Regions from separate parts of the Desulfosediminicola ganghwensis genome, predicted to be linked through region 2. Evidence: riboswitches for the same ligand, from Rfam matches in the RefSeq annotation. Region 2 holds a riboswitch; the other holds the start of a gene.
The links. Region 2 has a riboswitch for cobalamin ahead of FCL45_RS13965 (FecCD family ABC transporter permease). Riboswitches for the same ligand answer to the same signal wherever they lie in the genome.

Region 1 (7,712 bases), 980 kb from region 2:
GGCTATTTCAAGCTGACCGCTAAAATCCCCTTCAACAGCCTGCGGAATCAGACCTTTGAGACAATAGCAGAGAGTTGTCTTGCCAGAACCTGATTCACCTCTTACAAGGGTGCATGTGGCGGGTGAAAGCTGAAAGCTTACATCGTTTAAAGCCGGGACGTCCCCTGTCCTGTATTGAAAAGACACCTTGGAAACAGATATAGCCGGGCCAATATCTGTTGTAATTGCGTGTTGTTGTTCAGTCATGGCAAATGTTGGGAATACATCAAATCAGTTTGCCCTTTTTCAAGCTTTTATACGCAATTGCGGCGACTAATATATTGAACAGAGATCCTGCAATGAGAAATGGCATAATTCCAAGAGCAGCACCCACACCACCTATAAAGACCATGGTGAAAGCGGAAACCACCCCGTTGAAGACCACACCGGTTAAAACTGCTGGCCAAAGCCCAAGTTTTTGTTTGATAAAGCGAACCAGTATCGCCCAAAGTGCCATCTGTAATCCGATGAAAAGGTGGAGAGGTAACCCTAAGGGAAACCCGACAACTCCAGCTGTGAGCAGATGTCCGATAAAAATGACAGCAGCACCTTCAACATACCCGAAAGCCAATGCACAGAAATAGCCGGGGGCTGAATCAAGGCCGATCGTGCCCACCGGGCTGGGAATTTTAATCATCGCTCCAACTGCACTGAGAGCAACAAATATCGCAATGTATGCAGCACGTTTTACCAGGCGCACATCATTCTTAAGGTCTGGGGCGGTAATATCTTGCATAGCAAACTCCTTAATCAGATTTCATGATGAGTTGACCAACGGGATAAATTTCGAAATGATTCAAATCTTCTATAGATTCAGGGCTAGAAAAAAGAACGCAGGTTGAAGGACCTGCTGATTTTGCAAGGTCCAGTTTGCAACCTTGGGCGGCATCGAAAATGGTTCCAGACTGTCTTGCCAGTAATTCAGCTTCTGCCCTGATGCCCCTTGAGCCAACGGGAAGGATATCATGAATCAGTGGATGTGGTCTCAATTGTGTCACGGTGCCGCTGTGTATGATATCCATGCAGCCTGAATCAATGACTTCTCCTCCTAGTCTGGGTACTCCCAGGCAGAAAATTTTGTCTGCCGCTTCTGATTGGGCAATCTTGAGGTCACGTGTCCTGCAGGTCCCTGTGGCACCAATTCCAAGACCCGTCTGCCGCGTCTCAAAGTTTTTCTCGGTGCTCACGGCAAGCTTTACATCAGGATGACCACTCAATTGCAGTTCCTTTTTGATACCCCGCAATATTTCGTCTCCAGTTGGGCTGGGTTCCGCACAGATAGAGACTGTCATAGCAACAGGTGAGGCCCCCACGGCTACAAGCTCCATGAGGACTGTTCGAGCGGTCAGGCGGCCAACAATTTCCGGCGGAGCGTTAACGAGATCCAGCTCCTTGCTGCCAACCGATCCACAGGAGTCGCAGGCAATGACCAGGGAAATACCCGATCCTATATCGATAACTTCTACATCTCGTCCTCTGTATCCCATTAACAACCACCATATTGTAAAAACAAAAAAAGCTCATAGCTGTTACCCCATGAAGGGTATAACAACCATGAGCTTTACCATTGATCATGATGCATGCGTGAATCTGACAGGCAGGCTTCCTGACTCGGTTTCATCGAACAATTGCGCCTTCCCGTAAAATACAGTGGCTTAATGCAGTGTTCTCAACCTTACAGTGGCGGGACCGTTCAGGTTTTTCACCTGATTTCCTTTTATCCGTCTTCGTTTGTCATTGCAAAGACAGCACCTGTAGCATGTATATTAAAGAAATATCAAATATTTTTGTGATGAAAAGTCAACCGTTTTTCCGGTTTCCCTTGCCCACCAAGTCGATTCTGCAGGTCAGTGAAAAGCCCGAACAGTGGAGTTGATATCATAGAAAAGCCAAAACCTATACTGCCGTGAACTGATGCTGCAAAGAAGAATATCGCTGCTGCCGGCAGCAACAACTCCCAATTTACCTTCCATTGGCTATCGCCTCGCGTACACAATCTTTTCACAATTGGTTACAGCCACCTGAATGCCCAGGCAGCGTTGACCTGGAAATGATGATGTAACTATTCGATTTTATAAAGGTTGATGTAGGGTTTTGTTATTGCTGGCAGGTGTCTGGGAAAAGATGTCCGGGGGAGCGAAAGCGGCGCTATTGCAGATGGTCCTCCCGATTGCGGTGGATAAAAAATGCTCTATCTTTTGGATTGGTTTGACCTCAGGTAACATTTGATTTTGGAGTTTGCATTATGAAAAAGATAGCGAGCAGTATTGTGATTATTCTAACGATGGTTGTTTTTATATGGCCATCATCAGTTTTCGCAAATGGGAGAGGTCCTCACCATAAACCGCAGAAGGTATACAAAAAGCATAAGCCGGTTCAGTTGCTCAACTATAACGAGAAAAGGCATTACAAACATAATCCCGCTCACCTGCCCAGCTATCAGGCGAGAAACTACCCCAAGGCACCGTTTCGGTACTATCATCATCCTCGATCCTACCAAAGGAATCATCTACCTTCGGTAGCAGCATTTGCAATGACTGCAGCTGTATCCTATGCGATCATCGACAATAGGTATTATCGCCAGCAGGGAGATACGTATATCTACTTGGAACAGCCGCCGGCCTATCGCTAGCGGTTAGGGATGTGTAGCTTGTGTAGAGAGCCGCAAAGTGAAGAATTCATCCACTTTGCGGCTTTTTTATGCGTTTTCCTTTTTCTTTAGCAGCAGATTGATGACTGCAAAGGTCGAGGTGGTGATAATCAGCAGAAAGGACACTGCATTGATGATTGGGGTGGAGCCGTCCCGTACCTGCAGGTAGAGATTGATCGGCAAAGTTGTCTCTGAACCGACCAGAAACAGGGTAGTATTAAAATTCTCAAAGCTCATCAGAAAGGCCACCGCGCCGCTGCCGATGAGGGCCGGGCGAAGATAGGGCAGGGTGATATAGCGGATCACCTCCAGCCGGGTTGCTCCCAGGTTGAGGGCCGCTTCTTCCAGGCTTCTATCAAACTTTCTCAGTCGGGCAGAAACAACTAGCAGCACAAAGGTGGTAATGAAGGAAAATTGCCCAAGCACCACCAACCAGAAGCCGGGACGAAAGAGGGGGATATCTATGCCAAAGGTGTCTTCGAAATAGATGCCAAGGCTGTTGGCGGTCAGCAGTATTGAGATACCCAGAATAACCCCGGGAATGACCAGCGGGGTTAATGCCAGAAACCATAGTCCACGTTTCCCAGGGAATTCTTCATGTTCAAAGAGAAATGAACCTGCCGTTCCTACGATAACTGAGAAAAGAGATACCCAGAAAGCGGTTTGGCTGGAGACCCAGAGCGACTGCATATTTGAGCGGTCATGGAACAGGCCTATTCGTTCCGGACCATCGCTAAAAAACCAGTCGAGAGAGAACCCATGCCAGGGCAGTGCCGGAAAGTTCGAGTCATTGAATGCCAGAACGCAGGTGACCACCAGCGGGGCGAAGAGAAAAACATAAAAGAGTGCTATGTACAGCTTGAAAAGGGTCGCGTAGCCACGCTGCTGTGGCAGAGTACGAATCATGATAAGGCCCTCCCCAATTCCTGCCTGCTGATTTTAAGGCCGGTCCAGATGATTATTGAGCTGAGCAGCAAGAGCAGGAAGCCGAAGGCGGCGCCCTGGTTCCAGTTGAAGCTGGCAATGAACTGATTGTAGATCTGCTCGGTGAACCAGAGTGAGTTTTTGCCTCCCATCAGGTTCGGAGTGAGATAGTTGCCGAGAGTCAGCATAAACACCACAATGGAGCCGGAAGTGATACCTGGTGCAGCATAGGGGATTATGATCTTGAAAAAGATGGTCAGAGGCGAAGCACCGAGATCGTGAGCGGCCTCGATCATTGAATCGTCCATACCTTCCAGGGAAGAGATGAGTGGAACCACCATAAAGAGCATCGAGGTGTATACCAGGCCCATCACCATGGTTATGTCGTTGTAGAGCATTTCTATGGGGGTATTGATAATACCGATGGAGAGCAGCAGGTGGTTGAGCACTCCACTCTCGCGCAGCAGGATCATCCAGCCATACACCCGGACCAGTTCACTGACCCAGAAGGGCATCAGCAACAGGATAGTGAGAAAGCCGGTAAATCTGGGGGAGACAATCTTGGTGATGTAAAAGGCTACCGGAAAAGTCACCAGAAAGGTGAGGATGGTGACAGTGATCGCGTATGTTGCGGTGCGGGCAAAGGTGTACCAGTAGATCTCTTCGCTGAAGAAGGAACGGTAGTTATACAAGGTCCAGCTTGGTTCCCCATAATCATTGGTGCCGCGTAGCGACATAAGCAGCAGCTCGATATGGGGGATGAGAATCAGCAATACCAGCCAGAGCAGTACCGGGGTCAGAAAAATCAATAATCCGAGGCGAAGATGTTGCTTCATGCCTGTTCCCTCCGCCTGTAGCATCGACAACTGTCACGATGTACACCGGCACTGAGAATATCGCCTCGTTTTATGTGGGCGAACTGTTCATTCTGGGGCAGTGCCACGGTGAGTTCAACCTCTGTATCGGCATTTTCGACAGTGGCGAGAAATTTGGTGTTGGAGCCATCGAAGAGGATGTTTCTTACTTTGAGCAGGAACCTGTGGATGCCTTCCAGCTCTTCGGCCGGGTTCAAGATGATAGCTTCGGGGCGGATGAAGAGGTCCAGTTCGTCTGTGAGTTGGCCATCTGCCACGGCCTGCATTTCAAGGCCGAAGGCGGTACGTACCGTAAGAGGATTATTCTGCAGCTTTTGAACCGGGAGCGTATTGGTCTCACCGACAAAGCTCGCGACAAAACGGCTCTCCGGGTGGCGATAGAGGTTGGTCGGGCTGTCGATCTGTTCGAAGCGACCGTTATTCATAACAGCTACCTTATCCGACATCACCAGGGCTTCAGACTGGTCGTGGGTAATGTACATGAAGGTGGTGCCGAAATCATCCTGCAGTTTTTTCAGCTCAATCTTCATTTGTTCACGAAGTTTGAGATCAAGCGCTCCCAGGGGTTCATCCAGAAGCAGCAGCGAGGGTTCTAAAACCAGGGAACGGGCGATGGCAACCCTCTGCTTCTGACCACCGGAGAGCTGCGTAATATCCTTGTCTCCATAGCCTGTAAGGTGAACGCGTTCCAACATCGTCTCCACCTTTTTAACAATCTCCGATGAAGGAAGTCCCTGCCGTTTAAGGCCGAAGGCGATATTGTCGCGAACATTCATCATCGGGAAAAGCGCCAGATTCTGAAAGACCAGATTGACCGGTCGCTTGTTGGGCGGCACCCCGACCATATTACGGCCACGAATGGCAATTTTTCCGGAAGAAGGTGAGAGAAAACCCGCAATCATTCGAAGCAGGGTGGTTTTTCCGCAGCCGGAGGGACCGAGAATTGAGAAAAAACTGCCTTCTTCAACCTGAAAGTTGATGTTATCTACGGCTGTGAAGGTGTCGAATTGTTTAATAAGATTCTGGATATCGAGAACTGGAGGCATAATCTGGTATTGAATGAATAACGAAAAAAACGATGCCGCCTCCAGCTTGGAAGCGGCATCGTTAGTGGAGGTTAACGAACTCTTTTTCGAGATGGGGCTATTTTGCAGCTTTCACCTTGTCAAGAATCTTACCTTCAATCTGCTCGATGTTTGCACTGACCGGCGGATACCAATTGATGTTGTCAATATCCGCAGGGCTAAATGAACGTTCGAGGTTCTCACGTACTTCGGCTATGAGGTACTGGCCTGCATCCTTAGAGGCGGTCGGGTATCTCTCAGCATTGGTGAAAATAGCAGCATTTTCAGGGCGCAGCATAAAGTTGATCCACTTGTAGGCGCCTTCTACGTTATCGGCCTTGGCCGGAATGGTGAAGGTATCGATCCAACCCAGGGCACCGCTTTTCGGGGCGATGAAATCGATATCAGGGTTCTCGGCGTGCAGCTTCCAGCCACCATTCTCCCAACCCATGGCCACGGTTACCTCACCGCTACGTACCATCTCCAGCAGGGCGTCACCGTTTGACCAGTAGTTCTTTACGTATGGCTTGGACTGGATCATTTTTTGCGAAACTTCATCCATCAATGCCTTGTATGCTTTAGGATCATCATACTTGGCAAACGGATCTGCACCCCCGGCGAAAGCGAGTCCGATCAGGGTCGGGCGCTTGAGACGGTAACTGATGCGACCATCATATGCCTGGTCAAGCAGCGCATCGTAATCTTTGGCTTCAGGAGCAAGCTTGGTATTGACGATAAGGCCGGAGGTTCCGTAGCAAAATGGTACACCGAAAGAGTCATCACCGACCTTGGTGTTTTTCTTAACCGCGTCGAGCATTGAGGGGATGAACTGAGCGCTTTCCACCTTGCTGTAATCAAGTGGCTGATAGAGCTTGAACTCTGCCTGTACGGAAGAAATACGATCCTGGCTTGGCTGGGCAAGGTCAAAGCCTGCACCGCGGGTGGCGCGGAGTTTGGCAATCATCTCCTCGTTGTTGCTGAAGGTCAGCTCAACTTTCATACCGGTCTCTTTTTCAAATTTTTCAACCAGCTCCTGGGGGGCGTATCCTTTCCAGGTAAGAATCTTCAGGGTGTCCTGGGCCTGGGCAGTGGTGGCAAGGCCAATGAGCGCAACAGAGGCGAAAGTCAGAAGTCTCTTCATGGTATTCTCCTTGTTTCAATGATAGGGTGATATTTCGAATGCAGGTTTATGAGAGCGTCATGTTCTATATAGCTATGGGTGGTCTCAGGTCGTCTACCCCTTGGAACGATAGGATATAGTGACAGAACAGGGACAACCCTAAACCTTGAGACAGCGGGACGCAACGACTAATAGCATCTATAAAATGGCTTAACTGACATTTAATGAAAGATCAATGAAATTATAGAGTTTTGCTAAACAGATCTTAATGGAGATGTCGCTTTGCAATATTCGGGGGAGCGGACGACAACATTGGGCAACACTCAAATATTGTTTTGTTCGTCTTAACCTGTACAATGGGCCGCTGATGTTGAAAAACTGGCAAGGGCATTGCTGATCGGATGCTTTTTGCCAAAGTAATAATCCATAGAGAACGTAAAGAAATTATGACAGAGCAGAAAACAGCACTTATAACTGGCGGGAATAAAGGTATTGGTCTGGTACTTACAGAAAAATTCATCGAGGCGGGATATACCGTTATCGTTGTCGCCAGAAATTTCGAAGACTTCGAATTCGCCGACCATCCCCAGGTGACAGTTGTACCTTTCGATTTAAGTAACATAGCCGGTATTCCGGAGTTGATCGCCGGTCTCCCAGCGGTGGATATTCTGATCAACAATGCCGGAGTACTCTTTTCCCTGCCGTATGATAACTATCCGCAGGAGAAGATGGAGCAGATGATTAAAATTAACCTCGAGGCTCCAGTGGCTCTGATCCGTGAAGTTTCAAAATCCATGGTAGAGAAAGGATACGGGAGAATTGTCAATAACTCCTCCATCGCCGGCCACATCGGTCACCCGGATCTCTGGTATGGTATCACTAAATCTGGCGTAATCAATATGACCAAATCATATGCCAAGATTCTTGGTGGCTATGGCATCGTAGTCAATGCTGTTGCTTCGGGTCCGGTAGAGACTGATATGCTGTATACCATTCCTGAAGATCGAAGAAACGCCATAAAAGCGAGCGTTTATACAGGT
Region 2 (7,712 bases):
TCAGATCTGGGCTTCTCCCACAACTCTCACCGGCTCAATCGGTATTTTCGGCGCCATACCGACCTTCGAAGATACTCTTGCCGAAATTGGCGTATACAGTGACGGCGTCGGCACCACCAGCCTCTCAGCTGGTCTGAACGTAACCCAGCCGCTGCCGGAGAGCCTCAGGCGATCAATCCAGCTTACTGTTGAAAACGGCTATGAAAGGTTTCTCTCTATTGTGGAGAATGGCCGTGGAATTGAGCAGGATCGAATGGAACTCATTGCCGAAGGGCGTGTTTTTTCAGGCATGAAGGCAAAGGAAATCGATCTGGTCGACGAGCTTGGCGGCCTCTCAGACGCTGTCGTCGCTGCGGCAGAGCTTGCCGGTTTGGACGATTATTCGACAGTTTACATTAAAAGAGAGATATCTGTTCGTGACAAACTCATCAAACAGCTGACCAATGCGACTATTTCTGTTTTTCCTGACTTTTTTGCGTCGTCTTTTCTGGTAAACATCTATCGAAAGATGCAGCATCAGGTCAGAGATCTCCTGATCATGAATGATCCCAATGGCATTTATGCCGACTCAATGTTACAACTACCCGAATAGAACACACTGTGTTGTCAAGGTACTGAATAACCAGACTGTTCTTCGGTAACTCGGCTATTTATTTTTTTTTTAGTTACGGATCATCCATATGGAGATAACACCGGAATTCTTTGTCATGCTGTGGGGTCAGCTCTGCTGGCCCCTGATTCGACTTCTTATTTTCATTTCCATCGGTCTCATTGTCGCCAATTTGATCGAAGCCCTTAATTGGACCCGATGGATAGCCTCACTCGCCAGACCTCTTGTCCAGCTTGGCAACATGTCGAATACTGCCGGAGCTTCATTTTCAATGGCAATATTTTCAGGTGTTGCAGCAAACACCCTGCTTGCCGAAGCATATGACAAAAAACAGCTTTCCAGAAAAGAACTGATTCTCGCCAACCTGTTCAACAGTCTGCCGACCTACTTTGTTCATTTGCCGACCATATTTTTCATCACCGTTCCACTTATCCACGGTGCCGCTTTCATTTATATAAGCATCACATTAGGCGCAGCGGTACTTCGCACAGGTTTAATTGTGGTCATCAGCCGGTTCATTCTGCCGAAGCCTGACATATCGGCCTCTCCACACGAAACAACTGAGAATAAGGGAATTGACTGGCAGGGGGCGTGGGAAAAAAGCTGGAAACGCTTTAAGCGACGTATCCGCAAAATCATCAAGTTCACGGTACCGATCTATATCATTATATTTATAGTACATCGCATCGGATATTTTCGTGAACTCGAAGAGCTTGCAGCCGGGTACCTTGCTTGGATTCCGTGGCTTTCCCCGCAGGCTATGGGGATCATCACCCTGCACCTTGCAGCTGAACTGACCGCCGGTCTGGCCGCTGCCGGAGCGTTGCTGCAGCAAGGAGCATTATCTCAAAGAGAAATCATACTCGCCTTACTGGTAGGCAATATCCTGTCGTCACCCCTGAGGGCATTTCGCCATCAATTCCCGTATTATGCCGGTATCTTTAAACCCAGGGTAGCCGCACAACTTATCGTATGCAGCCAGTCTTTTCGGGTGATCAGTCTTATCATGGTAGGCCTCATCTACTACTACCTGACCTTATAAAAAGAAAAAGCCAGGGCAGCTCAACACGCTGCCCCGGCTTTTTCAATTCTTCCGACCAGGTTGAATTGACGTTAGGCGTACTACTGGGCCTGACCTTACTCTGCAAGAAGTATCATCTCGTGCCACTCCCAGCTGAAGTTCGACACTGACTATCTCTCATAGTGTCTTCCAAGCCTGCAAATTTTGACGTTACTTCCACCAACCCCAGCTTTGCCGTCTACGTCGTGTGACAGATCGGTCTTATCCATGATATACCTCCCTGGCACTATACAATTGCGAATTATCCCCACCACTGATGGTGTTCAATCATCGGACAAAACGTCAAACAAAAAATCATGTATAGCCGAAAAACTTCAATATACTCAGAATTTATAATCAATCCTCCCTTTTTGACACTTGACATCCCCTTTCTATCTGGGTAACGAATAACTATACATTCAGGTGCTCATAATAAGGAAATGCATACGCCTTTGAGCTGAAAAGGGAACTTCGTGAAAATCGAAGACGGGCCCGCCGCTGTAACCGGTGACAACCCCCGGAACTATGCCACTGTCCATTACAGGATGGGAAGGCCTGGGGAGAGGATGATCCGGGAGTCAGAAGACCTGCCTGAAAATATGCTGGAGTAAATCGCGGACAGATTTTTCCAGCACATCGATTTCGGATAACCAGGGCTATCCCGGATCACTGTTAGAGTGATTCGGGATTTTTTTTTGTTTTTTCGCACTTGCTGAATACTACTGCCTGCACTTTCTTCAGTATATGCTGGTGTGTTAATTGCTTAAATGAACATTGCCCCGGTTCCCTGGTATTTTGTTTGCTGTCCGGATTTTGCTTTTTATTTTAAGGAGAGTAATGCGCGGCAAGGCAAAACTACTTTTTGGCTCACTGATAACTGTACTCGTTGCTGTAATTATCACTGCAACCGGTATGGGCTATATCAGCATATCTGCAGCCGATGTTATCGCAACACTCTGGCAGACGCTTTTCGATCAACCAGGGCTCAGTGCAGCTGTAAATACCACCAACTCTGTCATCATCATGGATGTACGGTTGCCGCGCATACTCGTTGCGGCCCTTGTCGGAGGAGGCCTCGCCCTTGCCGGAGGTATATTTCAGGCAATACTGCTTAACCCTCTGGCCGACCCGTATACTCTCGGCATTTCATCCGGTGCGGCATTTGGTGCTTCTACAGCCTTTATACTATCGATTATCGGCATATCCCTGCCTGTCTCATATTTAGTTCCCTTTTTTGCATTTATTGGAGCTGTTACAACACTTGGAGCGGTGTTTTATCTTTCTTCGGACGATCCGCAACTTTCCTCAAATACCCTTATCCTTTCGGGCGTTATTGTAGCAGCAATACTCTCAGCGGGAATCGGCTTTATAAAATACATGGCTGACGAAGAGGTGGGTGTTATCATTTTCTGGTTGATGGGCTCATTTATCGGTAAATCGTGGCACGATGCAGGGCTTCTTTTACTGATTCTAGCTCCATGTCTGCTCTTTTGTTGCTACTATGCCAGGGATCTCAATATTATGGCGCTAGGCACCACCACCGCTGACACTCTCGGAGTGGATAGTGCCAAAATCCGCAGGCAACTCCTGATAAGTGCTTCTCTTATTACAGCGATCTGTGTCGCTGTATCTGGTGTCATCGGCTTTGTCGGCCTCATTGTTCCCCATATGCTTCGAATGATAACAGGGCCTGATAACAGGATTCTTTTACCTGCGTCATTTCTTGCCGGTTCTATCCTGCTGCTGGTCGCGGACACCGTTACCCGCGCAATTCTTCCCCACGAAATACCAATCGGAGTATTGACTGCGCTTATCGGTGGCCCCTTCTTCTGTTACATCTTCAGAAAACGCCAGCTTGGGAGGGGATATGCCTGAAAACAGTTCCATCGTCTACCAGGTATCCGATTGCTATTACCAATACCGCAATCACCCCTGCCTTTCAGGGCTTAATTTTCAGTTAAAAAAGGGGAAAATGTATGGGCTTATCGGCCCCAACGGCAGCGGAAAAACTACACTCATCAACCTGTTAAACGGCAGCCGACAGCCAACCCGAGGCAAGGTGCAGCTGCGTGGAACTGTAGTCCACCGCCTGCCAAAACTTGATCTTGCTAAAGTGCTTTCATTTGTACCCCAGAACGTGGCACTTCATTTCGAATACTCCGTCTTTGAAGTGGTAATGATGGGCCGACACCCGTTTATTGACAGGTTCGGCACACCTTCGCAAAAAGATATCGACCTGGTTATGGAAGCCATTAAGACACTTGACATTTACCAACTCCGTAACCGAATGGTAACCAGGCTTTCAGGTGGCGAAAGGCAAAGAGTACTGGTGGCACGGGCGCTTGCCCAGAACACCGAAGTCCTTGTACTTGATGAACCCACAGCAAGCCTCGATGTCCGGCATTCCATAGATATTATGCAGGCACTTCGGGAAAGAGTAGACCATGACTCGATAACTGTAGTTGGAGCTATCCATGACCTCGATCTCGCTGCTGCCTACTGTGATGAGCTTATTGTTATGGAAAATGGGCAAATAGCAGCATCCGGCTCTGTTGAAGACATTCTCACTTCTGAATTACTGCAAACTGTTTTCAGGGTTCATGCCGATATCGTACATCAGGCCCTGGGAAATCCGCATATACAGTACAGGTACAACAATGAACATTAAGAGGATGAGTAAACTCGGGGTGTTGATTTGTCTATTGAGCTTCGCTCTATATGGCCAGTCAGCCTTCGCCCAGATGACCGAAATTACGGACGATGAGGGAAGCACCATCCGATTTGACAAGCCATTCAGCAGGATCATTTCCCTTTATCCCGCTCACACTGAAAACCTCGCTTTTTTAGGTTGTGACGAGGAGTTTATCGGTATTGGCCGTTCAGATAACTACCCAGCCTCAATTTCTGATAAGAATCGTTTCAGTTATCGTGACAATACGGAAAAATTTCTTGCCGCCAGGCCGGACCTGATTCTTATCCGCCCCATGATATCACGCTCAGTGCCAGAGCTTATCTCCAAGCTCCGCTCGGCCGGAATTACTGTTGTATCCCTGCAGCCTACTAATATCGATCAGATGTTTGACTACTGGCGACTGCTTGGACTTCTGACTGGCAAAACCACCGAAGCGGACAAAATGGTACAGCAGTTTACCCTCGCCCTTGATCAGCTGGAAGATAGTATCCCGGTTCCAAGGGAAGAGCGACCACGCGTTTATTTCGAGGCTATTCACTCCAAAATGAAAACCTTCGCCCCGGACGCTATATCGATGTTCGCTCTTGAGACTGGGGGAGGCCTGAATATTGCCAATGACGCTGTTGCCAGAAACAACAGCAATATAGCCCCTTACGGAAAGGAGCGTATTCTCGCCAAGGCCAATGAAATAGATATTTACCTCAGTCAGACAGGCAGGATGAACAGGGTAAGTCTTACAGATATATACAACGAACCCGGCTTTCAGCTCATAAAAGCATTACAGACGAATTCTGTCTTTTTAGTTGATGAAGAACTTGTTTCACGTCCCACCATGCGGCTACTCACAGGCATTAGTAAAATCCAATCAGCGCTGTACCCTGTACTGAGACGGGAACAGCCTGATGTAGCCAGCCATGAACCTCTTTTCACTCCTCAGACCCAATTGCAAAAATGGCAATGAAGGTAAAAAAAATGCGATCTACTCTATTTATCGTCGGCACAGGCCCAGGTGACCCTGAGTTACTAACGATTAAAGCTGTAAACACAATCAAGAGTTGTCCGGCTGTGGCTGCTCCCAAGGGCTCCAAAAACGGTAGTTCCACAGCCCTTTCCATTGTTCAGCAAGCAGTAGATGTCAGTGAAAAGGAAGTTTTTGAACTCTATTTCCCCATGAAGAAGGTTCGCCTGGGTGAAAAACTGCATCCGGAAATTGAGGTCGCCTGGCAAAAAGCAGCGGAAACAATTCTTTCATTGCTTGATGCTGGCAAAAATGTGGTCTTTCCTACCCTCGGTGACCCTGCGATCTACTCAACCGGCTATTATCTCTACGAGACAATCTGTTCCTTAAGGGAAGATGTACATGTTGAGTTTGTTTCCGGCATCTCAGCTATGTCCAGTTGCTCTGCTTCCACTGCAACCCCGATATGTCTGGGTGATGATCTGCTCGCCGTTGTTCCCGCCACCTTTTCTGAAGAAAAGCTCAGAAACGCCCTGCTTGAGTATGACGCCATTGTACTCATGAAAGTTCACAGGGTGATGGATCGTGTCTGCAGACTGCTGCGGGAGACCGGACTCACCAGCAATGCAGTCTACGTAGAGAAAGCAGGTATGACCGATCAGCGTATCATAGAAGATTTATCAAAAGTACCTGAAAATCCACATTATTTCTCTACTATCATTGTGCGCAAGCGCGAAGGGGCAGCAGTTCAACTCCGACAAATCGCCACGGCCGCCTGACTGAACTCCCGCCCGCCGGCATCCCCCCCGGCGGGCCTGATGCATTTATGTTGTCCCACAACCCTGAGAATAAACATTTGACTCACTCCCGGTATCAGTCTTACTCTGTATAAAAAGGAGCTTACGCTGAGGAGGGTTGCAATGAAGAAAAAAATACTGGTCGCGCTTGATGACTCTATAAACAGCTTTCTTTCACTTGATTACACAGCCCATCTTTTCGCTGATCAGCATGACATAGAGATATGTATTCTCCATTGTGACAGCAGCTCCAGATGTTTCGCCGAACCGGAAAATCCGCAACATTCACTCATACCTGATCGCCCGCTCAGCAAACAAGCTCTTAAGGGCAGCAGGCTGCTTGAAAAAGCGCACCAGAAGCTTATTGATCTTAAACTCCCGGCCGAACGGATTTCGCGGATTCATCACAGGGCTGCAACAATAGCTACTTCCATCCAACAGGTGGCGGAACAAAATCTCGTAGACAGCCTCGTCATAGCACGGCGCGGAGTCGGGTTTGTGGGCGAGTTGCTGATGGGTTCTGTCTCCTCCACACTCTTCGATAGCTGTCACTCTATTCCGCTCTGGATCATCGATGGTGAAATCAAATCAAAGAAATTTCTTGTGCCCGTAGACGGCACACCATCATCACTGATGGCCATCGATCATCTCTCCCATATTTTTGCAGGCAGAGATGATCTCTGCTTTTATCTTTTCCACGCAAGGGGTTACCTCTCTCCACCGCCAGCATGTCGCCCCGAGGATTTCTATGACAAGTGGGGTAAAGACTGGTGTGATGCCAACCTGTCAGGAAACGGCTGCATGTTCACAGGCCCCACTGACCTGTTAACAGAAGCTGGGATTCCTCCAAAATGCATTATAACCCTGCCACAACCCAAAGCCCTTGAAGAAAGCTCAGCGATTATAAGCAGTGCCAGAAAAAATGACTGTGGCACAATAGTTATCGGCAGGCGCCCGGCAAGAGAGAGCAAAGGATTTCTTGGAGGTGTTGCCAGGCGGACAATAATGCAGACGGAAGATCTGGCTCTATGGGTTGTCGGCTGAGACATTGTCCTCTTGGCAGATATTCAGCAAAAAAAACCGTAACTCCGATAGTAAAGGAAGTTACGGTTTTTTAGTGTTGCTACTATACAAGCAGGCAATAGCGGGATTAGTCAGCTGGTTTTCCGGTATCCGCTTGAGCGTTATTTTTCGACTCTGCCTGTTTAATCACGGCAGTAGCTGCAGCATCGGGTAACAAATACTGTTTTGCCAGCGATTCAACATCCCCGGTTGTGATCCCCTGAAAATCTGTAAGAATGGACGCAGGCCATTCGAGCTGCTCCGGATGCCGTGTTGAATTTGCCAGGACAGACCTGAGCCAATATGGATTGCTGTTCACTGCGTCCCTTAGAGAGGTAAGGTAAGGTTCAATAACTCTATCGAGTTCTTCTTTGGGAACTGGCTTCGTGCTCAACTCCCTGGCAATGGTCGTTATCTCCTTGATGATCTCATTTTCCTTGCCCGGCGCCACAACCACTTCTGCCTGCAATCGACCGTAATCAGTATACACTCTGCTTGGAGCGCTGAACACCACTGGTGAATAGGTTGCGCCG

Region 1: another riboswitch for cobalamin. It lies ahead of FCL45_RS09760 (AIR synthase related protein); the one in region 2 lies ahead of FCL45_RS13965 (FecCD family ABC transporter permease).

What each region holds. Positions count from the first base shown of each region.
Region 1 covers NZ_CP050699.1:2,311,125-2,318,836, forward strand. The annotation lists gene FCL45_RS09750 (ABC transporter ATP-binding protein) at 1-246, opposite strand, end outside; gene FCL45_RS09755 (ECF transporter S component) at 266-775, opposite strand; gene FCL45_RS09760 (AIR synthase related protein) at 786-1,526, opposite strand; cobalamin riboswitch at 1,619-1,810, opposite strand; gene FCL45_RS09765 (hypothetical protein) at 2,285-2,671, shown strand; gene FCL45_RS09770 (ABC transporter permease) at 2,738-3,595, opposite strand; gene FCL45_RS09775 (ABC transporter permease) at 3,592-4,449, opposite strand; gene FCL45_RS09780 (ABC transporter ATP-binding protein) at 4,446-5,534, opposite strand; gene FCL45_RS09785 (extracellular solute-binding protein) at 5,632-6,693, opposite strand; gene FCL45_RS09790 (SDR family NAD(P)-dependent oxidoreductase) at 7,119-7,712, shown strand, end outside.
Region 2 covers NZ_CP050699.1:3,286,607-3,294,318, reverse strand. The annotation lists gene sppA (signal peptide peptidase SppA) at 1-592, shown strand, start outside; gene FCL45_RS13970 (hypothetical protein) at 681-1,652, shown strand; cobalamin riboswitch at 2,075-2,279, shown strand; gene FCL45_RS13965 (FecCD family ABC transporter permease) at 2,508-3,545, shown strand; gene FCL45_RS13960 (ABC transporter ATP-binding protein) at 3,538-4,338, shown strand; gene FCL45_RS13955 (ABC transporter substrate-binding protein) at 4,328-5,323, shown strand; gene cobI (precorrin-2 C(20)-methyltransferase) at 5,335-6,099, shown strand; gene FCL45_RS13945 (universal stress protein) at 6,241-7,161, shown strand; gene FCL45_RS13940 (M16 family metallopeptidase) at 7,268-7,712, opposite strand, start outside.